Regions from separate parts of the Nonomuraea fuscirosea genome, predicted to be linked through region 2. Evidence: riboswitches for the same ligand, from Rfam matches in the RefSeq annotation. Region 2 holds a riboswitch; each other region holds the start of a gene.
The links. Region 2 has a riboswitch for S-adenosylmethionine ahead of OIE67_RS47945 (GNAT family N-acetyltransferase). Riboswitches for the same ligand answer to the same signal wherever they lie in the genome.

Region 1 (10,317 bases), 760 kb from region 2:
GCTCAGCCAGAACAGCAGCCAGCCCGCGAACGCCACCGCCAGCGCCCCCACGAACAGCGGCACCGTGGGCAGGCGCAGCGCCAGCTGCGCCCCGGCGAACCGGCCGGCCGCCAGCCCGCCCACGAACGCCGTCAGCCCCGTGGCCGCCGCGGCCGCGCTGAGTCCCGTACGGCCGGCGAACAGGTCGGCGGCCCACAGGTTGAACGTGAACTCCATCGCCACGCAGCAGAACAGCACCAGCCCCGCCAGATGGAACCCCCACCCCGGCCTGCCCACCGCCTCCGCGTCCCCATCCGCACTGGCCGCTCGCCCCGGGCTCCCGCCCGGACCGGCCACCGTCTTCGCGTCCACGCCGGCCCCGGCGGCCCCGGCGGCCTGGTGCGGGCCGGGCGGCGGCGGGGGCCAGACGCGGCCCATGAACAGCGCCAGCAGCACGCTCACGACCGGCGTGACCAGCAGCGCCGCGCGCCAGCCGAACGCGGTCTGGGCGACCACGCTGAGGCAGAACGTCATCCCCATGCCCACCACCACGCCGACGGCGTTGGCCTCGCTGATCGCGGCCGGTCCCGCCGGGCCGTGGTGGTCGCTGAGCGCGGCCATGGCGGTGTAGAGCATGATCGCGCTGAACCCGCCGGAGACGCCGTACCCGAGCATGGTCAGCGGCAGGGCGTCGGCGGGGACGATCACGAGCAGGCCGGCGTTCATCCCGGCCAGGCCGATCCAGGTCGTCGCGCGCCGGCCGAACCTGCGGGTGAGCGCCGGCAGCAGCAGCCCGGCCGCGATCGTGCCCGCGGCCATGGCGGTGCCGTGCAGGCCCGCCACGGTGGCCGGGACGCGCAGGTCGGCGCGGAGCAGCGGCAGGGCGGCGCTCAGGCCGTACATGTAGGTGGCGAACGCGCTGAGCTGGAGGTAGATGAGCCAGGTCGGGCGATCTCGGATCAGCCGGATGGGCGGTAAGACCATGCTCACCCGGCAGCCTCCCGATCGGTGAGGGGATCGCCCTCCCATAGTAGGTCAGCGCCCGGAACCGGCCCGGCTCAGGGCGGCGGCGCCGGGTCAGGTCGGGTCAGGGCACCGAGCCGGGTCAGGTCAGGGCGTCGAGCTGGGCGGCGAACCACTTCTGCGGCGGCAGGGCGGTCGCGGCGGCGTGCAGCTTGTCGCGGCGCATGCGCCGCTCGTCCTCCGGCATGACCAGCGCGTCGTGCAGCGCCGCGGCCGTGCCGCTGATGTCGTACGGATTGACCAGGAGCGCGTGCTGGCCCAGCTCGGCCGCCGCCCCCGCCTCCCGCGACAGCACCAGCGCGCACCGCTCCGACAGGACCGGCCCCTCCTTGGCGACCAGGTTCATGCCGTCGCGGATGGGGTTGACGAGCAGCACGTCGGCCATCCGGTACGCGGCCAGCGAACGCGGGTAGTCGTCGTTGACGTTGAGGATCAGCGGGTCCCAGTCGTCGGTGGCGTACTCGTCCTCGATCTCCTGGGCGCGGCGCTGCACCGACGCGGTGTATTCGCGGTATTCGGGCAGGTCGTGCCGGCTGGGATAGGCGAAGGCGAGGTGGACGACCCGGCCGTGCCACTCGGGATGCGCGGCCAGGAACTCGCGGTAGGCGATCAGGCCGCGGACGATGTTCTTCGACAGCTCGGTGCGGTCGATGCGGACGATCAGCCTGCGGTCGCCCACCTGCTCCCTGAGCGCGGTCATGTGGGACTCGACGTCGGGCTCGCAGGCCCGCTCCCACAGCGCCGAGCCGTCCACGCCGAGGCTCTGCACCCCGATGCGGGTGGTGCGGCCCTCGTGGGTGACGCTGCGCCCGACGCGGTCGGCCTCCGCGCCCAGCAGGCGCTCACAGCAGTCCATGAACGCCTGCGCCCATCGGTCGGTGAGGAACCCGGCGTGATCGGCCCCCAGGATGCCCTCCAGGACCTCGCGCGCCACCTCGTCGGGCAGCAGGGAGAAGTATTCCGGCGGCGCCCACGGCGTGTGGCTGAAGTGGGCGATGCGCAGGTCGGGCCGTTCGGCGCGGAGCATGGCGGGGGTCAGCGTCAGGTGGTAGTCCTGCACCATCACGCGGGCGCCGTGGCCGGCCTCCTCGGCCAGCGCCAGCGCGAACGCGCCGTTGTAGTCGCGGTAGGACTCCCACTCGCGCTCGAACCTGGTGCCGAAATTGGGCGTGTTGGGGATGTCGTAGAGCAGATGGTTGACGAACCACAGGGTGGAGTTGGCCACGGCGTTGTAGGCGCGGTGGAAGACGGCGGGCGCGATGTCGAGCATCCGCAGCGGGCCCGTGTCGTAGCCGGCCTGGTCGATGCGGCCGCCGGCGGCCAGGCGCACGGCGCTGCGGTCGCCGTCGGACAGCGCGGCGCAGATCCACAGCACGCCGTCGTCCTTGGCCACGCCCGACAGGCCCGAGACCAGGCCGCCGCCGCCGCGCCTCATGGTCAGCTCACCGTCGTCGGAGACGGTGAAGGAGACCGGGCCTCTGTTGGAGGCGAGCAGGACGCTGTTCATGGACATCCTCGGTCACGAGTCGCGGGATTGACGCGCGGACCGCGGCATCTCGCGTGCGGAGGGGCGAGGAAGTCAACTAGGCTCCCATCGATCACAAACATAGGATCCCATCTATGGCGCTTGATGAGCTAACCGAGGAACTCGCCCGCTCCGCGGCCGGAGGAGACCATCGCGCACTTGGCGAGCTCCTGGCGCGGATCGAGCCTGATGTGATGCGCCACTGCGCCCGGATCCTCCCCTATCACCAGGATGCGGAAGAGGCCTCGCAAGATACGTTGCTGGCCGTGGCGCGCAACATCGGGCGTTTCGAGGGGCGGGCCAGGTTCAGCACCTGGCTGCACATCGTGACCGCCAACTGCGCGCGGACGACGTACCGGACGCTCAAGCGCAGGGCGGCCGAGCAGAGCTCGGACGAACTGCCCATGCAGAAGCCGGACGTGCGGCGGGTCAGCGTGATCGCGGGCTCGCGGCTCGACCTGCTCGACGCGATGGAGGCGCTGGAGGCCGACAAGCCCGACCTGGCGCAGGCGCTGGTGCTGCGCGACATCGTCCAGCTCGACTACAACGAGGTGGCCGAGCAGCTCGGCATTCCGCTCGGCACCGCGAAGTCCCGCATCCACCAGGCGCGCAAGTACGTTCAGGGCGTCCTGGGCGAGGACTATCGCTGAGACCGCCCGTCCCACATGATGAGACGGGTGGAAGTTTCGGCCACTTGAGCGGGTAGAGTCCAGTTCAACAACTTCATATTGCTCATCCAGAGGGGTGGAGGGACCGGCCCTGCGAAGCCCCGGCAACCCTCCCGGCTTTCGACTCGCGACCTGGCGAGGCCGACCGGGACTAGGTGCCAATTCCGGTTCGCGGTCAAGGTGGCCGTGGGCGAAGATGAGGGAAGGCCTCGCTTCATGTCGCTCGACTTTGGTCCTGCTGTCGGTCTGTCCTGCCGCGAGTGCGGCGCCCGTTACCCCCTGGGTCCCAGTTTCGCCTGTCTGGAGTGTTTCGGGCCGCTTGAGGCGGCCTACGACTTCGGCACGGTGACTCGGGCGCAGATCGAGTCCGGTCCGGCCAACATCTGGCGTTACCGCGCACTCCTCCCCGTTCCGACGGACGTGACCGAAAAGCCGAATATGAACCCCGGCTGGACCAAATTGGTCAAGGCCGGAAACCTCGGCAAGGCGCTCGGGCTCAAATCCCTGCACGTGAAGGACGACTCGGGAAACCCCACCCACTCCTTCAAGGACCGCGTGGTCGCGATGGCCGTCGAGGCGGCTCGCAACTTCGGCTTCCACACCCTTTCCTGCTCCTCCACGGGCAACCTCGCGGGCGCGGTGACCGCCGCCGCGGCGCGGGCCGGGCTCGACGCCTGCGTGTTCATCCCGGCCGACCTCGAAGCGGCGAAGATCGCCATGGCCCGCGTGTTCGGCGGGCGGCTGATCGCGATCGACGGCACCTACGACGAGGTCAACCGGTTCTGTTCCGAGCTGATCGGCGACCCCATGGGCGACAAGTGGGGCTTCGTCAACGTCAACCTGCGGCCCTACTACGCCGAGGGCTCCAAGACGCTCGCGTACGAGATCGCCGAGCAGCTCGGCTGGCGGCTGCCCGAGCAGATCGTCATCCCCATCGCCTCGGGCTCGCAGCTCACCAAGATCGACAAGGGCTTCAAGGAGCTCATCCAGCTGGGGCTGGTCGAGGAGACGCCCTACAAGATCTTCGGGGCGCAGGCCGAAGGCTGCTCGCCGGTGTCGGCCGCGTACAAGGCCGGGCACGACGTCGTCCAGCCGGTCAAGCCCGACACCATCGCCAAGTCGCTGGCCATCGGCAACCCGGCCGACGGTCCCTACGTGCTGGACATCGCACGACGCACCGGAGGGGGCGTCGAGGACGTCACGGATGCCGAGATCGTGGCCGCCATCAAGCTGCTCGCCTCCACCGAGGGCATCTTCGCCGAGACCGCGGGCGGGGTGACCGTGGGCGTGCTGAAGAAGCTGGCCGAGAGCGGCAGGCTCGATCCCGAGGCCGAGACCGTGGTGCTGAACACCGGCGACGGGCTCAAGACGCTCGACGCCATCAGCGACGACGCCGCGCCCACGGCCGTGATCCGGCCCTCCCTCGACGCGTTCCGTGCGACTGTCTGACAACCAGGAAAGGCGACATTTACCATGAGCGTTTCTGTGCGGATTCCCACCATTCTGCGCACCTACACCGGGGGCAACGCCGAAGTGAGTGGCGAAGGCGCGACTCTTCGTGACGTACTCGCCAAGCTGGACTCCGACTACCCCGGCATCGGCGCGAGAATTCTGGATGAATCGGGCAAGATTCGACGTTTCGTCAACGTTTATGTTGGGGAAGAGGACGTCCGTTTCGCCCAGGGTCTCGACACTCCCGCCCCAGAGGGCACGCAGATCTCCATCATCCCCGCGGTCGCCGGCGGCTGAGCGCCGCGCGAACCCCGACCGTTGAAGGCGCCCCTTGTGGGCGCCTTCTGCTTTTCCTGGGCTAATTCAACGTTGTACGAGGTTCGCTGCGAAGAAATACCTGGTTTGCAGATTGACTCTGTTGCCAAACCCCGTGCCACAGGTATGGTCGAGGGCGATCGTCTGCCTGATTTTCAAGTTATGTCAGACGATTACAGGCCTCGCGGAGGAATGGGCGAGATCTGAGAGACCAGTAAGAGGAGTCGGAAGTGGCGCAGGGCACCGTCAAGTGGTTCAACGCGGACAAGGGCTACGGCTTCATCGCGGTAGACGGTGGTAAGGATGTATTCGTCCATTACTCAGCGATCATGATGGACGGGTACCGCTCTCTCGAACAGGGTCAGCGTGTCGAGTTCGAGATCACGCAGGGCCAGAAGGGGCCGCAGGCGGAGTCCGTCCGCACGGTCTGAGGTCACATCACTGGTATGCACCGGGCGGGCTCGCACGGCAGCGCAGTCCGTGCGAACCGTCACCCCCTCAATCGTCGACTCGCGTACGGCGGGCTGCTTCGGGCGGCTCGCCGTACTGACTTCTGACCTGGGGATGAACACCGGGCGCGGGTGCGTTCGCTTGCACTCGGCAGGGTAGAGTGCTAAACAGTTCGTTGGCACTCTGTGCAGCAGAGTGCCAACATCGGATCGAGACGATGGGGTCTGCCGAACGGAGATGCGGGCCCATGCCGTCGCGGGCGTCGGCTCGGTCCACGACAAGCCACCCTGCATCTGGGAGGTCTAGCCTTATGGCAGCCAAGATGATCGCGTTTGACGAGGACGCCCGGCGCGGTCTCGAGCGCGGTATGAACCAGCTCGCCGACGCCGTCAAGGTGACCTTGGGTCCCAAGGGCCGCAACGTCGTGCTGGAGAAGAAGTGGGGCGCTCCCACGATCACCAACGACGGTGTGTCCATCGCCAAGGAGATCGAGCTCGAGGACCCTTGGGAGAAGATCGGCGCCGAGCTGGTCAAGGAAGTCGCCAAGAAGACCGACGACGTCGCGGGTGACGGCACCACCACCGCCACCGTGCTCGCCCAGGCGCTGGTGCGCGAGGGTCTGCGCAATGTCGCCGCCGGCGCCAACCCGATGGCCCTGAAGAAGGGCATCGAGGCGGCCGTCGAGCGCGTCAGCGAGGAGCTCTCCAAGCTGGCCAAGGATGTGGAGACCAAGGAGCAGATCGCCTCCACCGCCTCCATCTCCGCCGCCGACCCCGAGATCGGCTCGCTCATCGCCGAGGCGATGGACAAGGTCGGCAAGGAAGGCGTCATCACCGTCGAGGAGAGCAACACCTTCGGCCTCGAGCTCGAGCTCACCGAGGGCATGCGCTTCGACAAGGGCATGACGTCGATGTACTTCGTGACCGACTCCGACCGCATGGAGGCCGTGCTCGAAGACCCGTACATCCTGATCGTCAACAGCAAGGTCTCGGCCAACAAAGACCTGCTGCCGCTGCTCGACAAGGTCGTGCAGTCCGGCAAGCCGCTGCTGATCATCGCTGAGGACGTCGAGGGCGAGGCCCTGGCCACCCTGGTCGTCAACAAGATCCGCGGCCTGTTCCGCTCGGTCGCGGTCAAGGCCCCGGGCTTCGGCGACCGCCGCAAGGCCATGCTCAACGACATCGCGATCCTGACCGGTGGTCAGGTCATCGCCGAGGAGGTCGGCCTCAAGCTCGAGACCGCCACCCTCGACCTGCTGGGCCGCGCCCGCAAGGTGGTCGTGACCAAGGACGAGACCACGATCGTCGACGGCGCCGGTGACGCCGAGCAGATCGCGGGCCGGGTCAACGAGATCCGGGCCGAGATCGACCGCACCGACTCCGACTACGACCGCGAGAAGCTGCAGGAGCGCCTGGCCAAGCTGGCCGGCGGCGTGGCCGTGATCAAGGCCGGTGCCGCGACCGAGGTCGAGCTCAAGGAGCGCAAGCACCGCATCGAGGACGCCGTGCGCAACGCCAAGGCGGCCGTCGAGGAGGGCATCGTCCCCGGCGGTGGTGTGGCTCTGCTGCAGGCCGGCGCCAAGGCCTTCGACAAGCTGGAGCTGGCGGGCGACGAGGCCACCGGTGCGGCGATCGTGAAGAAGGCGCTCGAGGAGCCCCTCAAGCAGATCGCGGTCAACGCCGGCCTCGAGGGCGGCGTCGTGGTCGAGCGCGTGCGCAACCTCACCCCGGGTGAGGGCCTCAACGCGGCGACCGGCGAGTACGTCAACATGTTCGAGGTGGGCATCCTCGACCCGGCCAAGGTGACGCGCTCCGCGCTGCAGAACGCCGCTTCCATCGCGGCGCTCTTCCTCACCACCGAGGCCGTCATCGCCGAGAAGCCCGAGAAGACCCCCGCTGCGCCGGCCGGCATGCCCGGCGGCGGCGACATGGACTTCTAGGTCTTTTCTCGTCGTAAGAACGAAGAGCGGTCCGGGCTTTTCCGGGCCGCTCTTGTTTTGTTTGACTGCCATTACGTTTCACAATTGCTCGGCTACTCCAAGTGAGGAAGGGTGGTGCCACCACACCGCCTGCACAAAGGAGTATGAGGATGTTTTCCCGCAGCAAGCGCATTTTCGGCATCGCCGCCCTGGCCCTCGTCGCCGCCACCACCGCCCCGGCCGCCCCGGCCTTCGCCGAGCAGCGCTCCCTGTCGCTGACCGACATCCCCCTGCTGCGTGAGCTGAAGGGGCCGCTGTGCCTGCCCAATTCGCGGACCGGGCTCACGGTGCTGGACGCGCTGCTGCCGCAGCTCATGGCCTGCGCCCAGACCCCGCTGTCCGACTGACAGCGGTCGCCGACACGAAGCGCCCCGCCGTCGCGGCGGGGCGCTTCGGCGTCTCCTGACGCGGTCAGACGCCGTAGAGGGCGACGATGTGGCCGCGGGCCAGGGTGTTGGCGGTGATGTTGAAGCCCACCACGGCCGGGCTGGCGTCACCGTCGACGCCCAGCCGGTCGACCCCGAGCGCGTGGACCGTGAAGACGTAGCGGTGCGGGTCGCCGGGAGGCGGGGCCGCGCCGCCGTACGCCTTCGTGCCGTAGTCGTTGCGCGCGTGCGCCGCCCCCTCGGGCAGGCCCTTGAAGTCGGGCGCGCTGCCCGCGCCCGCGGGCAGCTCCGTCACCGAGGCGGGCAGGTCGAACAGCACCCAGTGCCAGAAGCCGCTGCCCGTGGGGGCGTCGGGGTCGTAGCAGGTGACGGCGTAGCTCAGGGTGCCCTCGGGGGCGCCGGACCAGCGCAGGTGAGGCGACTGGTTCCCGCCGGTCATGCCCCAGTCGTTGAAGACGTGGAGGTCGGCGAGCCTCGCGCCGTCCTGGAGGTCGTCACTCTCGACCGTGAGCGCGGGAACCGACGGCAGGTGTTCGTGTGGAAGCGGTGCGGGCACGGCATCCTCCTAGGTTGAGAGCTGCTTGCCCAGCCATCCTAGAAGCGGCCGTGCCCGCCGCTCTCACGCCGTCAGCTGCGCCGGGAGCGCCTTGTCGTGCAGGACCGTCAGCGAGGTCACCGCGCGGGTCAGCACGACGTACAGCCGGGCCAGGCCCCTGGGCTCGGCGGCGACGATGTCGGCCGGCTCGACCACGATGACGTGGTCGTACTCCAGACCCTTGGCCAGGGTGGCGGGCACGATCAGCAGGCGGTGCCCCTGCGCGGCGTCGGGGTCGAGCACGGCGTGGGGGAGCTCCGCCAGCGCCCGCGAAACCTCGTCGACCAGCGCGTCGGGGACGATCACGCCGATCGAGCCCTCCTTGGCCAGCGCCTCCCCTGCGGCCCGCGCCACGGAACCGCCCTCACTGACGGTGAGCGAGCCGAGGCCGGGGCGCAGCGAGCGCGGCGCGGCCAGGGCGGGGGCGATGGACGGGAGCAGCCTGGCGGCGTAGTCGAGCACCTCGCGCGGCACGCGGAAGCCGAGCGTCAGCTCCGTCACCTCGCCCTCGCGCTGCCCCAGGTGCCGCAGCACCGACTCCCACGAGGTGGTCGACCACGGCGTCGTGCCCTGGGCCAGGTCGCCCAGTACGGTGGCCGAGCCGTTGCGGCAGCGCCGGCCGAGCGCCCGCAGCTGCATCTCGGACAGGTCCTGGGCCTCGTCCACCACGAGGTGGCCGAGCGACGGCGTGCGCTCCATGAGGTCGCCCAGCTCGTCGAGGAGCGCGGCGTCGGCGGCGGACCACTTCGCCGACTTCCAGCTCCGGTACGGCTTGCGCCAGATCAGCAGCTCCTGCTCCTCCGGCGACAGATCCGACTTGGCCGCCTTGACGGCCCGGCCGAGGAAGTCGGGATCGGACAGCAGCCGGAACAGCACCTGCTCGGGCGTCAGCTTGGGCCAGACGGCGTCCACGAGCTGCTTGACCGGCTTCGACCTGGCCACCGCGTCCTGCACCCGGTCGTCGGGCGACTCGCCGCGCTGCTCCATCCTGACCAGCACCATGTGCGCCAGCCGCTGCGCCAGGGCCGCCCGGCCGGGGTTGTAGCGGGTGGTGCCGCGCAGGGAGGCCACGATCTCGCGGACCTCGTAGTCGGCCACCCGGTGGCGGTAGGCGCCCTTGGTGAACACCAGGCCGTCCTCCGGCTTCACGATGTGCAGCCAGAGCGCGCTTTCCAGCACCGGCGCCATCCTGGCGTCGCCCTTCACCGCGGCCACCAGCGGGTCCTCGGGCGCCGCGTGCTCGCCCAGCAGGCCCGCCACCGTGGTCTGGTCGACCTTGACCTCGCCGAGCGCGGGCAGCACCGAGGAGATGTAGGACAGGAAGGCCCGGTTGGGGCCGACGATCATGACGCCGGACCTGGCCAGCCGCTCGCGGTGGGTGAACAGCAGATAGGCGGCGCGGTGCAGGCCGACGGCGGTCTTCCCGGTGCCGGGCGCGCCCTGCACGCACACGGTCTGGGCCAGCGTGGCGCGGACGATCTCGTCCTGGTCGGGCTGGATGGTGGCGACGATGTCGCGCATGGGGCCGGTGCGCGGCCGTTCGATCTCCTCGGTGAGGATCTTCGACGGGCCGATCTCGCCGCCCTCGCCGAGCGGCTCGTCCTCGAACGCGGTGAGCGCGCCGCCGTGGTAGCCGAAGCGGCGCCGGCGTACGACGCCCATCGGGTCGGCCGGGCTGGCCTGGTAGAACGCGCGGGACACCGGGGCGCGCCAGTCGATGACCAGCGGCTTGCTGCCGCCGTCGTGGACGTGGCGGCGGCCGACGTAGATCGTGCCGGGCAGGTCGTCGCCCCCGGCGCGGTCGAGGCGGCCGAAGAACAGCGGCGTGTCCGGATGGTCGGCCAGGGCCGCGACGCGCTGGTCGAGCAGCGACTGGAGGATCTGCTGCGACACCCAGTCGCCGGCCGCGTCGGCGGACAGGGACTGCGCGTGGGCGCGCATGGCCT
Region 2 (10,317 bases):
CGCGCCCGCGATCACCTCGACCCCGTCGAAGACCAGGACCAGCCCCCGCCGCAGCCGCCGCGCCAGCGCCTCGGCCAGCGCGCCCGCTAGCGCCGCCGCCCTGGACGGCTCGTCGGCGCCGGGCCCGAGCGGCGCCCCCGCCGCGGTCACCAGCTCGGCGGGCAGATCGGGCACCTTGCCCGCCACCGCGGCGGCCACCGTCGCGGCCAGCGTGGGCAGGTCACGATCGGCGCTCCCGAGGCGGTGCAGCACCGCACCCACGGCCTGGCTCCAACCGGCCAGAACGGTCGACTTCCCGTAGCCTGTCGTCGCCACGAGCGAGGTGAGCCGGTGTACGAGTGCGCCGTCGAGCCGCCGGTCGAGGGCGGGACGAGGCCGCACCCACCCTCGTTCCACCCCCGCATGCTACGCCTGGCCTCGCCGGAGGACTCCAGAGTTCGCAAAGTGCCACCTCCCGGTAACCAGCGGGTAGGCGCACTATGGTCGTACTTCGACAGGAGGCACCGTGGAACAGGATCTGCCCGGCGGTGCGCGGCTGATCGTCGGGGTGGACGAATCCCCGGCGGCGCGCTGGGCCCTGGCCTGGGCCATCGGCGCGGCACGGCTGCACCGGATGGCTCTCGTGGCCGTGCACGTCAGCCGCGCGCCCGTCCACCCCTTCCCCGAGGCGCTGCCCGTGCAGCACGCCGTCAGGGCGGGCGAGGAGGCGCGCTGCACCGAGGTGATCACGGGCGTGTTCGAGGACGTGGCGGGCGGGGTGCCCGAGGACCTGGCCACCTTCATGGTCGGCCGGGTGGGCGACCCCGGCTACCATCTCGTCGACCTGGCCCGTGAAGGTGACCTGCTGGTGCTCGGGAGGGGGAGACGCGGGGTGCTCAGCCGCATCTTCCTGCCTTCGACCAGCATGTACTGCGCGCGGCACGCCCGTACGACGGTCGTGATCGTGCAACAGCCCTCGCCGCCGGACGACCCGGAGATGTCGGGGGAGCGCAACCGCAGGTTCTGGACCCGCCGACATCCCTGACCAGGGTCTCTAGCGAATCGCGGACCTGAGCAGGCGCAGTCCTTCCGGGATGGCGTCCCTGCCGATCCCGCCGTATCCCAGCACCAGGCCCGGCTCGGGCATGCTCCCGCCGTAGTACGCCTCCAGTGACTCCACCGCCAGCTCCGGCACCGGACGTACCGACACATCAGGCGCGAGCCGGGCACACAGGTGCAGCCCCGCCGTGGACGGCACGGGCAGCAGCCGGTCGTCGCCGGCCAGCGCCTCGGCGATCATGGCGTGCCTGGCGGCGTACTCGCGGGTCGCCTTCCTGATGTGCCTGGCCAGCAGGCCCTCGTCGATGAAGCGGGCCAGCGCCGCCTGCGTGGGCAACTCCCCGTGCCAGTCGGACAGCTGCCTGGCCGCGCGCAGGGCCCGCGCGAGCGAGGCGGGCGCGACCAGGAAGCCGAGCCTGAGCATGGGGAGCAGCGTCTTGGAGAACGAGCCCACGTAGATGACGCGGCCCGCCCGGTCGAGACTCTGCAGCGGCTCCAGCGGCCGTTCGCCGAAGCGGAACTCGCTGTCGTAGTCGTCCTCGATCACCACCGCCCTGCGGCGCTCGGCCCAGGCCAGCAGGGCGGCGCGGCGGGCCAGCGACATGGGCGTGCCGAGCGGGAACTGGTGCGACGGCGTGACGTACACAACGCGCGCCTCACCGGGGATCGCCGTGACGTCGATGCCCTCGCCGTCCACGGGCACGCCGGCCACCCGGGCTCCCAGCGAGCGGAACAGCAGGCGGGCCGGGGGATAGCCGGGCTCCTCGACGGCCACGACCGCGCCCGGCTCGATCAGCACCCGGCCGATCAGATCGAGCGCCTGCTGGGCGCCGTTCGTGATCAGCACATCGTCCGGGCCCGCGTGGACCGAGCGGCTGAGGCCGATGTGACGGGAGATCGCCGCGCGCAGCGGCTCGTGACCGGCCGGATCGCCGTAGCCGGCCGCGCTCACCCGCAGCTCGCGGGCCACCAGGCGGCGCCAGGTCTCCATGGGGAACAGGCGCGGATCGGGGACGCCGGCGCGGAAGTCGTACCGGGCGGGGATCATGGGCTGGGGCAGGGGCAGGTCGTCCCAGACGGGACGCGGGCGTACGACGCCCTTCGGCGCGGCCCGCCCCCTGACCGGCTCCGCCGAGACGAACGTGCCCGCGCCCGCGCGGCCCACGAGGAACCCGTCGGCCACCAGGCGGTCGTAGGCGAGGGCGACCGTGTTCCTGGAGATCTCCAGGCCGCGGGCCAGGTCCCTGGTCGGGGGCAGGCGCTCGCCCGACCGCAGGCGGCCGTCGAGGATGGCGTCGAGCAACTGCCGGTAGACCTGTGCGGCCAGGTCACCGCGGCCGTGAAGGCTGATGTGGACGTCCATCTTGGCCCAATCATTTGACGATGAATTGGAGCTTACCTTGGGACAAGTCGGGGGCGAGGATGAACGTATGACATCAGCCCCCACCCGTACGGCGTCCGACTTACTCGCCACCGGATCGCCCAGCTGCACCGTCCCCCAAGTACCGAAATATCGGCGAATCCTGGCACAGGCGCAGCTGACGAACTCCATCGGCGACGGCCTCTACCTCGTCACCTCGGCGTTCTACTTCTCCCAGATCATCGGCCTGTCGGCGACGCAGATCGGCTTCGGGCTCACCCTCGGCTGGGCCGTCGGCCTGGTGGCCGGCGTACCCCTGGGCCACCTCGCCGACCGGTGCGGTCCCCGCGGCGTCGCCGTCCTGCTCGCGCTCACCACCGCCGTGGCGGTCGGCTCGTTCCTGTTCGTCGGCTCGTTCGTGGCGTTCGTCCTGGTCGCCTGCCTGTACGGCACCGCACAGACCGGCCTGTCAGCCGCCCGCCAAGCCCTGCTCGCCGCCCTGGTCGAGCCCGCCGAGCGGACCACCGTACGGGCGACGCTGCAGGCCACGCTCAACGGCGGCCTGGCCGTCGGAGCCGGGCTGGGCGGGCTCGCGCTGCACCTCGGCACCCGCGAGGGCTACCTGGCCGCGTTCGCGGTGGACGCCCTCGGCTTCCTCCTCGCCGCCATCGTCCTGCTCCGGCTGCCTTCCGTACGGATCACCGCCCCCTCCGCCGGCCCCCGCCTCGCGGTGCTCAGGGACCGGCCGTACGCGCTCGTCACGCTGGTCAACGCGGTGATGCTCTTCTACATGCCGCTGCTCAGCCTGGTGGTGCCGCTGTGGATCGCCGCTCGTACCAGCGCGCCCACGTGGGTGGTCGCCGTCCTGCTGCTGATCAACACGGGTGGCGTGCTGCTGTTCCAGGTACGGGTGGCCAGGCGGGTGCGGAGCCTGCGGGACGCCTCGGCGGCGGTGCGGCGGGCGGGGGTGACGATGTTCGCGGCGTGCGCGGTGTTCGCGCTGAGCCCGTACTGGTGGGGGTTCCTGCTGGTGGCGACGGCGCTGCTGGTGGCCGGCGAGATGCAGCTCGCCTCCGGTTCGTGGGAGATCGGCTTCGGCCTCGCCCCCGACGACAGGCAGGGGCAGTACCAGGGCTTCTTCGGCAGCGGGGTGGCCGTGGCCAGGATGCTCGGGCCTGTGGTGCTCACGACGGTCGTGCTGGGGGCGGGGACGCTGGGGTGGCTGCTGATCGGCGTCATGTTCGTCCTGGCCGGCGCGGCGATGACCCCGGCCGTCAGACGCGCCCGGCTAACCCGCGCCTGACGTTGCACCGCGCCCCGCGAACCCGCACCGGACGCTCAATGGGTGTGGTCATGGGTCGCGGACGGGGCGTGTCCATCGGACAGCACCGCCGGCACCGTGAAACTCGCCGTCCGCACCTTCCCCTCATGCTTGAAGTCGAGGAACAGCCGATAGTCGCCCCGACTAGGGGCTTCGGCGACGAACGTGACCTCGGGCCCCGCCTCGTCGCTCTCCTCCGGATGCACGTGCAGGTAGGCGAGATCGCCGGCGCGCAGGGCGACCAGGTGACCGTACGCGCCCAGGTAGGGCTCCAGATCGTCGACCGGCTCGCCGTCCTTGCTGACGGTCATGATCAGTTTGCTCGCCTGGCCGGGAACGATGTTCCCCGCGAGGTTCACGGTGTAGTCGTCGATCGCCGCCGTACGACTGACGTGCGGCAGCGGCTCAGGCCGATAGTCGCCCGCAACCTGCAGATCCACCCCCAGAGTGAGCTTCTCCCCTTCGGCGGGGACGAAGTCGGCGAACGCCCGGTACGAGCCCGCCTTCGGCACCGCCAGGCCGACCGACCAGGTGCCGTCGGGGGCCATGCTCGGGTGCACGTGCTGGAAGCTCGTGAGATCGCGGGAGGCGACGACGAGGTGCATCTTCTTGTCGTGCTCGACCTGGTAGGCGGTGACCGGGGTGCCGTCGGGGCCGATCACGGTGAACCTGAACTCCGCCGGGGCGCCGGTCGCGATCGTGCTGATGGGGTTGAGCGTGTAACCATCCTGGGACACCTGCAGCCCACCGGGCACCGCACCGGACTGGCCACCGACCCCATGCCCGGAATGATCGGAATGGCCATCTCCCTCCCCCGCCGCCACACTTGCTCCCTCTCGGGGAGTCACCGGGCCGACCATCGTGCCCACCCCCAGAGCACCCCCGAACACCACGACCAGCACCAGACCGTACGAACCGAGCTTGCCCGCCGCCTTCATGCCAGCCCCACCCCGTAGCAGCCGGCGGCCTGCCCACAGCTCCACCTGAAACCTGGCACCGTACCCCCTGAGCCTGAACAGCGAGCCGCCGCCGTCCGCGGTCGGTTGAGGACCCGCAACACCTTCTCGACTTCAGATACGGCTGAAGCGCGCCCACGGGCGGGCAGAGTAGCGACCAACTTCCCGAGCCGCCCTCACCTTCCGCGCTCTCTCAAACCCCAACCCCACCGGAGCAGCAGCACAGGAGAGCCCGCGTCTCCAGGTTGCGTCCACGCCCGCGTGCACGAGGAGACCACGGACTGGGAACAGGCGACAGATCCCCGTCCCCTATCCCCCTGTGCGCATCAAGCGGGGAATTTTGGCATGATCGAGCTGTTGTCCAATCAAGAACCACGAACCATGAAGCATCCACGCTCGAACCTTTGTCACATGGGATGTTGTCCAAGATGGGACGGGTAAAGCGGCCCCACCAGGGGTTGAACGCCCGTCCTTCGCACATTCCGCACATCTGGTCCGTGCGCAACACAGGGAGCCCAGCCATCCCTTGCTAGGCTGCTTGTCAACCGTTGGGTCTCACCCCGGCAGGTGAGACCGTCGAAGAAGTGGGGTCACACCGTGAAGAAGCTGCTCGTTCTGGCGCTGATCGCCCTTGGGGGGTTGCTGATCTGGCGTAAGGTGCAGGCCGACCGCGCAGAGCTCGATCTCTGGACCGAGGCGACCGGCAGCGAGAACTAACCGACCGGCGAGGCGATGAGTGACGTCGTCCCCATCAAGCTGGTGTGCCTGGACCTGGCAGGCACCACAGTCGGTGACATCGCCATGGTCGAGCGCGCCTTTGCCGAGGCGATCGCGACCCAGGGCATAGTGCCCGGGACCGGAGCGTACGCGCGAGCCATGGTTCACGTGCACCGGTCCCGGGGCTGCCCCAAGATCGATGTCTTCCGTGGGATCTTCCCCGGCAACGAGGCCCAGGCACAGGCCGCGAACCTGACGTTCGAACGCTCCTACGAGGGAGCGCTGGAGCGGGCGGGTCTCGTACCCATGCCCGGAGTCATGGAGGTCCTCGACAAACTCCGTGGCAACGGCATCAAACTAGCCCTCATCACCGGCTTCAGCCGCACCACCCTGAGCCGCATCCTGAGCGTCCTCGGCTGGCACGACAAGATCGACCTGGCCATCTCCCCCGAAGACGCCGGCGGCCGCGGCCGCCCCTGGCCCGACATGGTCCTCCACGCGGTCCTCCGCTCAGGAGTCCCCGACGTCCGCCAGGTGGCCGTGATCGGCGACTCGGAAAGCGACATGCTCTGCGGCAAACGCGCCGGCGCCTCCATCGTGGCCGGGGTGATGACCGGCGTCCACAGCAAGGAACGCCTGCTCAAGGGCGGCGCAACCCACATCCTCGACTCGATCGCCGACTTCCCGAATCTGGTCCTGAGCGATGACCTTGGTACGACGCAGGTAGCTTCCACCGCCCGGTAAGCTATCTTCGTCGAAGGGGCCTTAGCTCAGTTGGCAGAGCGCCTGCTTTGCAAGCAGGAAGTCAGGAGTTCGAATCTCCTAGGCTCCACTATCGAAGCGGCTCGGGTAGGTGGCCCTCAGCCACCCACCCGTTGCCCGATGTCGTGGTTGCCTCCCGGGACCCCGCCCCGAGCGGTCCTCGCTCCGCTCGGGCTGCCTTCTTTGCAGCGCGCCTCCGGCACGCAAGGTCATCACGATGGGGCGCTTCGCGCACGGAGCTCAGCCGCTACTCCCAGTCGAGCCAAGCCTCGACCCCGTGCAGGCCTTCGCTCCGCTCAGACGCTACTCCTGGAAGGCGCAGGCTACGCCTGCGCTGCCCGCCGCTTCCGGTGCTGAGGACGGTGGGGCAGCCCGTCCGCCTTATTCGTCGCCGACCCAGGCAACTCGCGCTGTCCGGTCACTGGGAAAGACGCCCGAACTACCCGGTGCTCGCATTGGCGAGGCGAGCACGCAGCGCCTGCTTGACGGTCGGCCACTCAGCAGCGACCACAGAGAACATGGCCGAGTCTCGCAGCAACCCCGCTTCGCCAGGCGCCCAGGAGGGTGACCAACTGCGCAGCACGCCCTCGAAGCATGCGCCGAGGTTCTCAATCGCCTGGCGCGACCGCTGGTTGCGGGCGTCCGTCTTCAGGTCGACGCGGGCCACGCCCAACGTCTCGAACGCATACGTGAAAAGGAGGAGCTTCGCCTCGGCATTGATTCCGGTGCCCTGTGCGGATGCCGCGAGCCATGTCCAGCCGACCTCGATGGCGCGCAGATCCTGCCGATCCGGCCATGTTCGGGGATCCCAGAACGCCGTGCATCCCACCGCCATCTCGTCGCGCACCCGAACCTGTGCGAAGGGAGTCAGCCCGTCGCTCTCACGAGCGAACTGGGCCGCCAGGTACGCCTCCACCTCAGCGGCATGGGGAACCAAGGTGAAACCGTAAGAGGAACGGTCCTCTTCCGCGGCCCGCCTCAGATCCGACGCGTGGCTCATCGCGAGTGGCTCCAGCCGAACGAGCGATCCATGCAGCAAAGGAACATCAAGCCCCAGGCTCATCGAGCCCTCCTCATCGTTCCTGGCGTTGGCACCTTTCCCTTTCTTCGGGCAGGTTGCCGGACCGTCGCTGGGCCAGGTCCCTCGGATCCTCTGGATGAATCTCGAAGTAGAGATCATGCCCCGGTGGGAGGGCGGCGTCAAACGTCATTCGGCGGGCGCAAGAAGCCCTCCGGTGCTCCGCATGTGCGGCCTGAGGGCCGGTCCCGGACGGTGACGCGACACCGGGCCGGCCACCGCACGCCGACCCTGCCGTACCAACCGAACGCACCGACCAGGGTTGCCACGCCGCCGCACCGGCTCTGGGCAGAACTGACCGCTCATACGATCATCCGCCCAGGTACGAGGATGCGTTCTGGGCACTCATCGAACAGTCGGCCCAGGAGACCGGCACCAGGAAGGCGCGCCTGATCCGGCTGGAGGAGCAACTCACCGAACTCCCGCTCGACGACATCATCGACTTCCAGAAGTGGTTCTCCATATGCGAGTGCGGATCCAACCAAAGCGGCCGCCCCGTTCTTCCCCGGCCCTGGCCTACCACCTGAAGATCAACTCTGCGGCGATCACGACGTCGATGACGCCGCACCATTCGGCGAAGGACCGGGCCACCACCTTGTCCCGCCGCAGGTGGACGAAGTCCCAGACGCCGTGGCAGAACCATCCGGCCGCCACCAGGTAACGGCCCAGATCCGGATCCACGGCCAGCCCGATCAGCCCGAGCGCACCGAAGGCGAGCATCCCCAGCGCCTGCACCCGGAACGTCCCGGACCGGAAAACGTGCCCGTCCACGACGCTCCAGAGCAGGACGATCAGCGCGAGGGCGGAAAACACGACGGCCGGTTCGATCACCTCCAGCGCGCGCAGCGCGACGACGCCGGCCAGCCCGCCCACGAGCAGCGGCCACGTCGCGCGGCGCGCCTCCAGCTTGGCGACCACCAGGTACAGCAACGGCAGGAGCACGAGGATCGACGCGAACGACGCCACCGCCGCGTCCGACTCGGTGCCGCCGAAGGTCGCCGCGGACAGCGCCAGAGCCAGCGCCGTGGGCCAGCGGTCGAGCAACCGGCGGACCCGATGCCCGCGTCCATGGGACACGCTCGCCATGGAGACCTCCTGGTGGGGTGATGGGGTGACAGGTGACGGATCGGGGTGCGCGGGCGGGCCGTCCATGCGGTTCCTCCCTACGGGGCCGGGCATCTACCGCGCTCAGCCTGGCCGCTGGAGGCGGCCGCCAGTAGTGCCGAAACCACAGGCGTGCGCGTGGCTTTGTCACTAAATCTCGTGACAACTGTCATGAAACGACCGCGGCGGAAATCGCGACCGGCCCGCGACGCGGCGTGCTGTCACAATGACTGCGTGCGCGACCACGGGACCGACGGCGGGACGGCGGCACTTCGGAGTTTCCGCCGCTACACCTGGTGGAGCCTCACCGGCAGCACCGCGTTCTTCTTGGTCGCCGTGGCCGGCGCGGGGCTCCTGGCCTCCGGCGTACCGGTCTGGGCCAGGGGTGCGGGCGCCGCCGCGCTGGCCGTGACAGCCGTGTGCTGCGCGGTGCTGCTGCACCGCCGGCTGGCGTTCGACCCCGCCACCGCACCCGGCGAGCGCCCCGGCCGCCCGCTCCTGGCGTGGATGGCCGCGAGCGCAGCCGGTACGGCCACGCTCGGGGGCGTTCTGCTGGCCGTACGGGACGACGCGCTGTGGGCGTTGGCCCCGGCGATGACGGTGTCGGTCGTCGCGACGTTCCTGCCGCCGCCGCGCCGGTGGGCGCTGATCGCCGTGGCGATGGCCGCCGCGGCCGTGCCGGGCGCGGTCGCGGGAGGCGACGACCCGGTACGCGCGGTGCTGTTCCCGCCGGGACTGGTCGCGTTCAGCGCCTGGGTCACGCTCGGGTCGCTGTGGGCGTGGGACATCGCGGAACGGCTGAACGCGGCGCGGCGCCTCGACGGGGAGCTGGCCGTCACCCGGGAACGGCTGCGGTTCGCCGCCGACCTGCACGACATCCAGGGTCACCACCTACAGGTGATCGCGCGCAAGAGCGAACTGGCCGCCCGGCTGGCGGCGGCCGACCCGGCCCGCGCGACCGCGGAGATGCTGGAGGTGCAGCGGCTCGCCACCGACGCGCTCTCGGACACGCGGGCCGTCGTGCAGGGCTACCGCCGTACGACGCTGGAGGCGGAGCTGGCCAACGCGGGCCGGGTGCTCGCCGCGGCCGACATCCGGGTCCAGATGAACGTCGAGCCCGCCGCGGGCACCGGGCCGCTCCCCGACGCGTGCCGGCACCTGCTCGGGCTGGTCGTGCGAGAGGCCACCACCAACGTGCTGCGCCACAGCCGGGCTCGCGCCGCCGAGGTCGACTACCGCCTCACGGACGGCCTGGCCCGGTTGCGGGTACGCAACGACGGCGCGACCGGCCCGCCCGGCTCGGGGGCGGGCACCGGGCTGCGCACCCTGGCCGACCGCCTGCGGGCCGCCGGAGGCGAGCTGACCTGGGAGCACGAACACGGAAGCTTCGTCGTGGCCGCCTGCCTGCCGGTCGGCGCGAGCGCGGAGGCGCGATGATCCGGTTGCTGATCGCCGACGACGAGGACCTGCTGCGCAGCGCCCTGGCCGCGCTGCTGGCGCTGGAACCCGACCTCACCGTGGTGGCCGAGGCCGCCACGTCCACCGACGCGGTACGGCTGGCCCGCGAGCACCGCCCCGACATCGCCGTGCTCGACCTGGAGATGCCGCCGGCCGACGGGTTGGATGCCGCCGCACGGATCATGGCCGCGCTGCCCGGCGCCCGGGTCGTGCTGGTCACCCGGCACGCGCGGCCGGGGGTGCTGCGCCGCGCCCTGGCGGCCGGCGTCAGCGGGTTCGTGCCCAAGACCACGCCGGCGTCCCGGCTCGCCGAGATCATCCGCGACGTCGCCGCGGGCCGGCGGTACATCGACACCGACATCGCCGCGTCCGCCCTGACCGAAGGCCCCTGCCCGCTCACCGACCGGGAACTCGACGTGCTGCGTGCCTGCCGTACCGGGGCATCGGTCAGCGAGATCGCCGCCCAGGTGCACCTCGCGCCCGGCACGGTGCGCAACTACCTGTCGGCGGCCATGGCCAAACT
Region 3 (10,317 bases), 400 kb from region 2:
ACGTGTACGTCACCACCGCTCCGATGGCGATCCACACCCCGGACAGGACCAGCGCCGGTAAGGCCAGCGCCTTGATCCGCCGCGCCACGAACGAGCCGATGCCGACGCCGCGCGCCCTGGCCCGCCGCCAGGACAGCAGGTGCACGTGGCCGCCGACGTAGAAGAACAGCGGCAGCACCTGCAGCAGCCAGGTGAGGATCCACAGGCCGGAGGTGAAGCCCAGCGGGCTGGTGGGCTCGGGGCCCTGCGGCTTCCACTCCAGGATGGTGAAGGCCCAGTGCCACACGACCACGACGATCAGGCTCAGCGCGCGCAGCCAGTCGACGTACTTGTCGCGCTCGGGGGAGGGGGCCGGAGGGGTGGTCACTTGTCGATGTCACCTACCACGAAGAACATGGAGCCGAGGATGGCCACCATGTCGGCCACCAGATGCCCCGGCAGCATCTCGCGCAGCACCTGGATGTTGCTGTAGGAGGCCGAGCGCAGCTTGAGCCGCCACGGCGTCTTGTCGCCCTTCGACACCAGGTAGTAGCCGTTGATCCCGAGCGGGTTCTCCGTCCACGCGTACGTGTGGCCCTCCGGCACCTTGAGCACCTTGGGCAGCCGCTGGTTGACCGGGCCGGGCGGCAGCGAGCGCAGCCGTTCGACGCAGGCGTCCGCCAGGTCCAGCGAGACCTTGAGCTGCTCGAACAGCACCTCGAAGCGGTCGTGGCAGTCGCCCGCGCTCCGCGTGACGACCTTCACCGGCAGCTCGGGATAGGCCAGGTACGGCTCGTCGCGGCGCAGGTCGAAGTCGACGCCCGAGGCGCGGGCGATGGGGCCGCTGACGCCGTACTGCATGATCTGCTCGCGGGTGAGCACGCCCACGCCCCTGGTGCGCGCGATGAAGATCTCGTTGTGCAGGATGAGGTTCTCGATGTCGGGCACGCGGCGGCGGGTCCCGGCGACGGCCTCGCGCACCCGGTCGAGCCAGCCGAGCGGCAGGTCCTCCTTGAGCCCGCCGACCCGGTTGAACATGTAGTGCATGCGCCCGCCGGAGATCTCCTCCATGACGGCCTGGATGCGTTCGCGCTCGTCGAAGGAGTAGAACAGCGGCGTCATCGCGCCCAGCTCCAGGGGATAGGAGCCGAGGAACATCAGGTGGTTGAGCACCCGGTTGAGCTCGGCCAGCAGCGTGCGTGCCCACACGGCCCTGACCGGCGGCTCCATGCCCAGCAGGCGTTCGGCGGCGAGCACCACGCCGAGCTCGTTCGCGAAGCCGGACAGCCAGTCGTGCCGGTTGGCCAGCATGATGATCTGACGGTAGTCACGGACCTCGAACAGCTTCTCCGCGCCCCGGTGCATGTAGCCGATGATCGGCTCGGCGGTGGCGATGCGCTCGCCGTCGAGGGTCAGCCGGAGCCTGAGCACCCCGTGGGTGGACGGGTGCTGCGGGCCGATGTTGAGGATCATGTCCTCGGTGGCCAGCTCTTTCGCGCCCGCGCCGATTCCGACCACTCGTTCCGTCATACGGCAATGCTGCCACCGTCCTCGTACGTGATCCAGCGCGGGGGACGGTCAAGAGATGGTACGGAAACGCATCCCGAAGACGGACATGGGGAGGAATACCGGTAACGGGGGGAGAAAACACCATGAAGAGAGTTCTTTTTGATATCGCAGCCCTGATCGCACGCATCGCCACCGGCGTGATCTTCCTGGCACACGGCTGGCAGAAGTGGCAGGGCGGGCTCGGCGCGACCACTCAAGGGTTCCGTGAGATGGGGATCCCGATGCCGGAGATGGCCGCCGGGTTCTCGACCGTCATCGAGACCGTCGGAGGCGTCTTCCTGATCCTCGGCCTGCTGGTGCGCCCGGTGGCGTTGCTGCTGCTGATCGACATGATCGGCGCGATCGCGTTCGTGCACGGGAGCCACGGCGTGCTGTCGGCGAACAACGGCTGGGAGCTGCCGGGGGCGCTCGGCGCGCTGAGCCTGCTGTTCCTCGCGCTGGGCGGCGGGCGTATCGGGCTGGACGCCATCTTCACCTCGGTCTTCCGCAGGCGCGGGGAGCGGCGGGCGGCCGAGGAGGAACTGGCCGCGCACGCCCCGAGCAGGGGCAGTGCGGCGGGTACCACCGCCGAGGGCACGGCGCCGGCCGGTCGCGCCGGCGGGCCCATGACACCCGCTGAGCGGGACATGTCGGGCGACCGTCCTGAGGTGCCCAGGCAGCCGGCCGCGCCCGACACGACCCGCTCGACCGGCTCCACCGGCTCCACCGGCTCGGGAAGGCTCAACGACGACGACATGAGGGAGATCGACGCGCTCGTCTCCGACGAGCCGCCGCAGCACCACAAGCCGCCGAACCGCTGACCTCCCGGGCGCGCGACCTGAGCCTTCGGGTGTGTGACCCGAGCCTTCGGGTGTGTGACCCGAGCCTTCGGTCACGTGCTCGGAGGACGGCAACGGCGGGTGCGGCCCGTGGCGGGCTCAGCAGCGGGAGACGAGGTCCCGCACGGCCTCGATCAGCCGGTCCACGTGCTCCTGCGTGCTCCCGATGCCGATCGAGGCCCGCACCGCCGAGCCGGTGTCGTCCGCGCAGTCCCCATCGGAGGCGCCGCCGGAGGTGCCCAGCAGGTGCCGGACGAACGGGTGCGCGCAGAACTTCCCGTCACGCACCCCGATGCCGTACTCGCCGGACAGCGCCTCGGCCACCTCCCGCGCCGAGTATCCGGCCACGGTGAACGACACGATGCCGACGCGCGGGTGGTCGTCCCCCCACAGGGACAGCTCCCGTACGCCGTCGATCGAGGCGAGCCCCGAGCGCAGCCGCGCGATCAGCCGCTCCTCCTCGCGCACCAGCGCGGTCCAGCCGGTCGCGGTCAGCGCGTCGCAGGCGGCGGCCAGGGCGATGGCGCCGAGCACGTTCGGGGTGCCGGCCTCGTGCCTGGGCTCGGGGTCGTCGTGCCACTCCACGCTCTCCCCGACCGAGCGCACCGCGCCCCCGCCCTTGAGGTACGGCTCGCCCTCGGCCAGCCAGTCCCTCCGCCCGACGAGCGCGCCGGCCCCGAAGGGCGCGTACAGCTTGTGCCCGGAGAAGGCCACGTAGTCCAGGTCGAGCGCGGTCAGGTTGAGCCGCCGATGCGGTACGAGCTGCGCCGCGTCCACCAGGATCCTGGCCCCGTGCCGATGCGCGATGTGCGCCAGCGCGGCGATCGGCCACAGCTCGCCGGTGACGTTCGAGGCGGCGGTGACGACCAGCAGCTTGGGCCCCTCGATCGCGGCCAGCGCCTCGTCGGCGGCGCGTACGGCCTCGCCCGGGAAGGCGGGCGGCGCCAGCCGCACGGCGTGCCGCCAGGGCAGCAGGGAGGCGTGGTGCTCGGTGTCGAAGACCACCGTGGTGGTGCCCTCGGGCAGGCAGCCGGCCAGCAGGTTCGTGGCGTCGGTGGTGTTGCGGGTGAAGATCACGGAGTCGTCAGGGCGGGCGCCGACGAAGGCCCTGACCGTGTGCCGGGCCTGCTCGTACCGGGCGGTGGTGAGCTGCGAGGCGTAGCCGGCGCCGCGGTGGACGCTGGAGTAGGCCGGGAGCGCGGCGGTGACGGCGGCGCTGACCGGCTCGAGACAGGGGGCGCTGGCCGCGTAGTCCAGGTTGGCGTACCCCACCAGCCTGCCGCCCTTGACCGGCACCTCCAGGTCGGCGCCCAGCACGGCGGGGATGGGCCGGCTCGTTGCGGACGGCGCGGCGGCCTCGGGCGTACGGGTGGAGCTGAAGATCGTCAGAGTGGACACAGGGGTACCTCCTGAAGGGCCATCGGACCCCTGGAAGCAGCCACGGAGCCCGCGCTTGCCCGCCACACCTCGTGACGGACCAGGTCTTCACCCGGGGCACCCCGCCGCGGACGCGAGGGTTGCCGGCCAGCTAGCCGGGGCTTGTCGCTGGCACTCATGACCTACGAGGGGAACTATAACCGACACCCGGGCATGAATCGCAACCCCGCGAACTAATCCGCGGCCCGGCTCGTTGCTACCGGAAACCCCTATCCGCCCCCCGAGTCATGGAGGTATCCGATGCTGGACTGGGTGGCCGATCCGAACATCTGGATCGGCTTCTTCACCCTGGTCGCCCTGGAGATCGTCCTAGGGATCGACAACATCATTTTCATCTCCATCCTCGCCGGGAAGCTGCCCCCTGAGCAGCGCGACAGGGCCCGCGTGCTCGGTCTGGCGGCGGCGCTGGTCAGCCGCCTGCTGCTGCTGTTCGGCCTGTCCTGGGTGGTGCAACTCACCCAGCCGCTGTTCACGGTGCTGGGTCAGGAAATTTCGGGACGTGACCTGATCCTGCTGCTCGGCGGGCTGTTCCTGCTGGGCAAGAGCGTCACCGAGATCCACCACAGCATGGAGAGCCCGGCCGGCAAGGACGGCAAGCAGGCCGCCGCCATCTCCTTCACGTCGGTGATCGTGCAGATCATGGTGCTGGACGTGGTGTTCTCGCTGGACTCCGTGATCACCGCCGTCGGCATGGTGGACGAGCTGGGCGTCATGATCGCGGCGGTCGTGGTGGCCGTGGTGGTGATGCTGTTCGCCTCCGGGCCGATCAGCCGGTTCGTGGACGCGCATCCGACCATCAAGATGCTGGCGCTGTCGTTCCTGGTGCTGATCGGGGTGGTGCTCGTCGCGGAGGGGCTCGACCAGCACATCCCGAAGGGCTACATCTACTTCGCGATGGCGTTCTCGGTCATCGTGGAGCTGCTCAACATCCGGGTCCGCAGCCGGCACGCCAAGAAGCAGCAGGCACACCAAGAAGGGGGAACCCCCTCCTAAGATGAAATAGTGGGCTTTGATCCTTGGAATCCGGATTTCGTGGCGTACCCGTACAACGTGTACGACCAGTTGAGGCGCGAGGCGCCCGTCAGCTACTACGAGCCGACGGGCCAGTGGCTCGTCGCGCGGCACGCCGACGTCAACGCGCTGCTCAGAGACCGCCGGCTGGGCCGCTCCTACCTGCACGTGGCCACCCACGAGGAGTTCGGCAGGCCGGCGGAGCCGGAGTTCCAGGAGCCGTTCTGGCGCGTGATCAGAGCGGGCATGCTCGACGTGGAGCCGCCGGTGCACACCAGGCTGCGCCGGCTGGTCTCCAGGGCGTTCACGCCGCGCATGGTCGAGTCGCTGCGCCCCCGCGTCCGCGCCATCGCGGGGGAGCTGGTCGCGGCGTACGTGGACAAGGGCGGCGGTGATTTGATCGCCGAGGTGGCCGAGCCGCTCCCGGTGACCGTCATCGCGGAGATGCTCGGCATTCCCGGCCAGGACCGCCACCTGCTGCGCCCCTGGTCGGCCGACATCTGCGGCATGTACGAGCTCAACCCCGCCGCCGAGGCCCAGCACACCGCGGTGCGCGCGGCCGAGGAGTTCGCCGGCTACCTCAAGTCCCTGGCCGCCGAACGTCGCCGCGCCCCGGGCGAGGACCTGATCTCGGCGCTCACCCAGATCGACGAGCTGACCGAGGACGAGCTGGTCGGCACCTGCGTGCTGCTGCTCAACGCCGGCCACGAGGCCACCGTGAACGTGACGGGCAACGGCTGGTGGTCGCTGTTCAGGAACCCGGGCGAGCTGGCCAGGCTGCGTGCCGACCGGTCCCTGCTGCCCACCGCCGTCGAGGAGCTGATGCGCTGGGACACGCCGTTGCAGATGTTCGAGCGCTGGGTGCTGGAGGACATCGAGGTGCACGGCGTACGGATCCCGCGCGGCTCGGAGGTGGCGCTGCTGTTCGGCTCGGCGAACCGGGATTCCGCCGTGTTCGAGGACCCGGACCGGCTCGACGTGGGCCGCGCCGACAATCCGCACATCTCGTTCGGCGCGGGCATCCACTTCTGCCTGGGCGCGCCGCTGGCCCGGATCGAGCTGGCGGAGTCGTTCGGCGCGCTGCTGGACCGCGCGGGCACGCTGGAGCTGCGCCAGGAGCCGTCCTGGAAGCCCGGTTACGTCATCCGCGGCCTCCAGAGCCTCGACCTGACCGCCACCGCCTGAGCCGCCACCGCCACCGCCTCAGCCCACCGCCCAGGGCCCGGCGCTTTCGTTCAGCGCTTCTGGCTGAGCCAGCCGAAGCCGCCGAGCCCCGACGGATCGATCAGCTCGCCCTCCTCCGAGGCCCGCGCCAGCGCCCTGAGATAGCCGCGCGGATCGGCCCTGGCCAGGTCGAGCGGCGGACGCGCGCCGGTGATCCCCAGCTCGCGCAGCGCCTCGCGTTGTGTGGACAAGGTTGTGGATATCGCACCGGCCGAGATCCCGGCCGCCGCGCACGCGTCGAGTGCGACATGTGCGGTGATGTCGCAGGTCCCGTCGGGTACGGGAGTGACGACCGCGCCGTCGCGGTAACCGGTCAGCGTGCCGCACAACGGCCGGTTGTCCACAGGGTGTGCATAATCGATGGCGACCGCCCGGCCCCTGCTGAGACGTACCAGGACCGAGGCCCAGGCCTCGTCGCGGGGGCGGCCGATCTCGGCCCGCGAGCCCACGCGGGTCAGCGGCCACCATCGCTCCAGCCAGGCCCGGTCGGCCGGCCGCAGCGGCCCGCCGAGCCGCTCCTCGCCCGTGCGCACGTCGACCAGGATGAGGCGCGGCCCGTCGGCGGTCTGCTCGGCCACGTCGAGCGGCACGTTGTCCAGCCACTCGTTGGCGATGACCAGCCCGGCGATGCCGGCGGGCACCGCGCCGGACCAGCGCACGCGCTCGGGCAGCCCCGGCGGCCTGGGGGACAGGTCGACGGCGGTGACCCGCAGCCGATCGCGCAACTTCGGCTGCGCCGACTCCAGCACCTGGGTGACCAGCACGCCCTCGCCCGCGCCGATGTCGACCAGGTCGAGCACGTCGGGCTCGCCCAGTTCGGCGTCCACTTCCGCCAGCAGCGCCAGCACGGCATCGGCGAAGGCGGCCGAGGCGCTGACCGAGGTGCGGAAGTGGCCTGACGGGCGTTCGCGCAGGTAGAAGCCCTCCTCGCCGTACAGCGCGCGCTCGGTGGCGGCGCGCCAGGTGAGCCACATGTTCTGGACTATCTCATGACTCGCGATGGGTACGCACTGTCATCAACTGACTACTCAATGTCTCCGACTTGCGGTAGCGTTTACCCATTGTCATCGAGTGATCGCGTTGCGCCACCCCCAAGGGCGCAGCGGATCTCTTCCCGAGCACTCGCGGCCCGGAGCCGCGAAACTGAGAGGAGCCCTCATGCTGAAGAAGGTCCTGGTCGTCGCCGGTGCCGCCGCCATGCTGTCGATGGCCGCCCCGGCGCACGCCGACATCACCAACGGCGCCGGCGGCGTGCTCTCCGGCAACCAGCTGCACCTGCCGATCACCGCCCCGATCAACATCTGCGGCAACGCCGTGGCGGTCATCGGCCTCGCGGTGGCGGGTTGCAAGGGCGGGGCGAGCGCGTACGCGCCGAGCCACCACTGACGACGTGAGAACCCGGGCCGGCGCAGGCCGGCCCGGGTCCGTGTCCCCAACTGGTCAGTCGGCGGATGACCAGCCGGCGCACCTCCAAAGGGGTCGCGATGTACGGGCGTCAGGTTCCGGCAAGGGACATGGCGCCCGTTTTCATGCGGTGACCCCTCTCCTCATCTCTTCCGACAGGGGGTGCGTTCTTTGTATTCCCTTGTCGCTTTTGTCGTTAACTCAACGCGCGGCAAAGCACTCGTCACGCTGGCAGTCTCACGAGGCCGTTACGCTGGTCGGCGGTGCCATTACGACAGGGGTGAGACGTCATGGACGCAGGGGATCGCCCGGCCCGGCTGACTGTCGGCGTACTGGGGGCGGGCAAGGTCGGCTCGGCCCTCGGCGCCGCGCTGGCGCAGGCGGGGCACCGGGTGGTGGCCGCCAGCGGCGTGTCCGACAACTCCCAGCGGTGGGCGGCCGAGCGGCTCGGCCTCAAGCCGTCCAGGCCCGACGAGGTGGTGGCCGCGGCCCAGCTCATCCTGCTCACCGTGCCGGACGACCCGCTGCCCGGCCTGGTCAGCGGGCTGGCCAGCACGGGAGCCGACCTCCAGGGCAAGATGCTGGTGCACACCAGCGGGGCGTACGGGCTGTCGGTGCTCGACCCCGCGGCCGAGGCGGGCGCGCTGCCGCTCGCGCTGCACCCGGTGATGACCTTCACCGGAAGGGACGACGACCTCAACAAGCTCACCGGCATCTCGTACGGCGTCACCGCGCCCGACGTGCTGCGGCCGGTGGCCGAGGCCCTGGTGATCGAGATGGGCGGCGAGCCGGTGTGGATCGCCGACGCCGACCGCCCGCTCTACCACGCGGCCCTGGCCGGAGCCGCCAACCACATGGTCACGCTCATCGCGGAGTCCTCCGACCTGCTGCGCGGCATCGGCGTCGAGCATCCGGGCCGGATGCTGGGCCCGCTGCTCGGCGCGGCGCTCGACAACGTGCTGCGGCTGGGCATCGCCGGCCTGACCGGCCCCGTCGTGCGGGGTGACGCCGGTACGGTACGCAAGCACGTCGACGCGCTCATCCTGGCCGCCCCCGAGGCGGCCGACGCCTACATCGCGCTGGCCCGCCTCACGGCGGACCGGGCGCTGGCCGCGGGGTTGCTCAAACCCGAGGAGGCGGAGCGGCTGCTCGACGCGCTGGGGGGCAATATATGGACCTGACCGTCGCGCTTGGAGGGCACTTATGGAGCTGATCGTCGCCGGCAACCGGGAAGACCTGGTCAAGGCGCGCCGGGCCGGTACGGTGGCGCTGGTGCCGACCATGGGGGCGCTGCACGAGGGCCACCGGTCGCTGATCAGGCAGGCCCGGGTGCGCGCCGATCAGGTCGTGGTCAGCATCTTCGTCAATCCTCTGCAATTTTCTCCAAACGAGGATTTTTCGCGCTATCCCCGTACATTCGACTCCGATCTTGACGCGTGCCGCGCCGAAGGCGTGGACGTCGTGTTCCATCCGGCCGTCGAGGACATGTACGCGCCCGACCGCCAGATCTCCGTCTCCTCCGGCGAGATGGGCCGCATCGTCGAGGGCGCCGCGCGGCCCGGCCACTTCGACGGCATGCTCACGGTGGTGCTCAAGCTGTTCAACCTGGTCCAGCCCGACCTGGCCGTCTTCGGGCAGAAGGACGCCCAGCAACTCGCCCTCATCCGGCGCATGGTCGCCGACTTCGACCTGCCGATCGAGATCCTGGGGTCGCCGACCGTACGCGAGCCCGACGGCCTGGCCCTGTCCAGCCGTAACCGCTTCCTGTCGGAGGACGACCGGCGGCTGGCCCTGGCGCTCTCGCGGGCGCTGCGCGCGGGGGCGGCCCGGCTCGCCCCGTCCGAGATCAGGCGGACGGCCATGGCCGTGCTCGACGAGGCGGGCCCCGGGCTGGAGGTCGACTATCTGGCCCTGGTGGATCCGGCCACGTTCGCCGAAGTGAGCGAGTCGTACGAAGGGCTGGCCGTGCTCGCGGTGGCGGCCAGGGTCGGGTCCACGCGGCTGATCGACAACGTCACGCTCACCCTCAACCCCGTCTGAGGGCCCCCGGGGAAGGGGCACGCTGCGCCTGGCGTTATCGTCATAGTGACGAAATCGCCCTCAGTGAGGAGACCCCCGATGAGTGCACCGGCGATTCCCCTGCGTCTGACCGCCCCCGAGCCCGGCTGGATCGCCGAGGCCGACCTGGTCGTGGTGGGCTCCGGCATCGCCGGCCTGACCGTGGCCCTGCGCTACGCCGAGCTGGAGCCGGCCGCCAAGGTCCTGGTCGTCACCAAGGACGTGCTGTCGTCGGGCTCGACCCGCTGGGCCCAGGGCGGCATCGCGGCCGTGCTCGACCCGGAGGACACCCCCGACGAGCACCTGAGTGACACGCTGCTCGCGGGAGTCGGGCTGTGCGACGTACGCGCGGTGCGCACGCTGGTGACCGAGGGCCCGGGCGCGCTGCGCCGGCTCATGGCGCGCGGCGCCCGCTTCGACCGGACCGCGGGCGGGGAGCTCCAGCTCACCAGGGAAGGCGGGCACCGGCGCCGCCGGATCGTGCACGCGGGCGGCGACGCCACCGGCGCCGAGGTCCAGCGGGCGCTGGTCGAGGCGGTGCGGGCCGGCTCGATCGAGGTGATCGAGCACGCGCTGGTGCTCGACCTGCTCAAGGACGCGAAGGGCCGGGCCAGAGGTGTGACGCTGCACGTCATGGGCGAGGGCGCGCGCGACGGCGTGGGCGCGGTGCACGCCAGGGCGGTGGTGCTGGCGACCGGCGGCATGGGCCAGGTCTACGCCGCCACCACCAACCCGGTCGTCTCCACCGGCGACGGCGTGGCCCTCGCGCTGCGCGCCGGGGCGGTGGTGCGCGACCTGGAGTTCGTCCAGTTCCACC

Region 1: linked by a shared signal. The riboswitch ahead of thrC (threonine synthase) and the one ahead of OIE67_RS47945 (GNAT family N-acetyltransferase) in region 2 are both predicted to bind S-adenosylmethionine.
Region 3: linked by a shared signal. The riboswitch ahead of OIE67_RS46055 (aminotransferase class V-fold PLP-dependent enzyme) and the one ahead of OIE67_RS47945 (GNAT family N-acetyltransferase) in region 2 are both predicted to bind S-adenosylmethionine.

Annotation. Positions count from the first base shown of each region.
Region 1 is NZ_CP109074.1:11,191,296-11,201,612, forward strand. Features, by position in the region: gene OIE67_RS51680 (MFS transporter) at 1-963, opposite strand, end outside; gene OIE67_RS51685 (alpha,alpha-trehalose-phosphate synthase (UDP-forming)) at 1,085-2,515, opposite strand; gene OIE67_RS51690 (RNA polymerase sigma factor) at 2,722-3,177, shown strand; SAM riboswitch class I at 3,257-3,398, shown strand; gene thrC (threonine synthase) at 3,412-4,644, shown strand; gene OIE67_RS51700 (MoaD/ThiS family protein) at 4,669-4,944, shown strand; gene OIE67_RS51705 (cold-shock protein) at 5,193-5,393, shown strand; gene groL (chaperonin GroEL) at 5,723-7,351, shown strand; gene OIE67_RS51715 (hypothetical protein) at 7,501-7,737, shown strand; gene OIE67_RS51720 (YbhB/YbcL family Raf kinase inhibitor-like protein) at 7,802-8,332, opposite strand; gene OIE67_RS51725 (HelD family protein) at 8,396-10,317, opposite strand, start outside.
Region 2 is NZ_CP109074.1:10,430,065-10,440,381, forward strand. Features, by position in the region: gene OIE67_RS47905 (BTAD domain-containing putative transcriptional regulator) at 1-396, opposite strand, end outside; gene OIE67_RS47910 (universal stress protein) at 506-1,024, shown strand; gene pdxR (MocR-like pyridoxine biosynthesis transcription factor PdxR) at 1,034-2,401, opposite strand; gene OIE67_RS47920 (MFS transporter) at 2,469-3,701, shown strand; gene OIE67_RS47925 (hypothetical protein) at 3,737-4,657, opposite strand; gene OIE67_RS47930 (DLW-39 family protein) at 5,273-5,392, shown strand; gene OIE67_RS47935 (HAD-IA family hydrolase) at 5,408-6,136, shown strand; tRNA gene OIE67_RS47940 (tRNA-Ala) at 6,152-6,224, shown strand; gene OIE67_RS47945 (GNAT family N-acetyltransferase) at 6,594-7,217, opposite strand; SAM riboswitch class I at 7,225-7,318, opposite strand; gene OIE67_RS55685 (DUF4240 domain-containing protein) at 7,517-7,759, shown strand; gene OIE67_RS47950 (hypothetical protein) at 7,749-8,384, opposite strand; gene OIE67_RS47955 (sensor histidine kinase) at 8,571-9,773, shown strand; gene OIE67_RS47960 (response regulator transcription factor) at 9,770-10,317, shown strand, end outside.
Region 3 is NZ_CP109074.1:10,026,971-10,037,287, reverse strand. Features, by position in the region: gene OIE67_RS46070 (acyltransferase family protein) at 1-367, opposite strand, end outside; gene OIE67_RS46065 (NADH-quinone oxidoreductase subunit D) at 364-1,509, opposite strand; gene OIE67_RS46060 (DoxX family protein) at 1,632-2,348, shown strand; gene OIE67_RS46055 (aminotransferase class V-fold PLP-dependent enzyme) at 2,466-3,764, opposite strand; SAM riboswitch class IV at 3,811-3,926, opposite strand; gene OIE67_RS46050 (TerC family protein) at 4,044-4,796, shown strand; gene OIE67_RS46045 (cytochrome P450) at 4,806-5,999, shown strand; gene OIE67_RS46040 (SAM-dependent methyltransferase) at 6,050-7,012, opposite strand; gene OIE67_RS46035 (chaplin family protein) at 7,197-7,424, shown strand; gene OIE67_RS46030 (Rossmann-like and DUF2520 domain-containing protein) at 7,733-8,623, shown strand; gene panC (pantoate--beta-alanine ligase) at 8,646-9,482, shown strand; gene OIE67_RS46020 (L-aspartate oxidase) at 9,561-10,317, shown strand, end outside.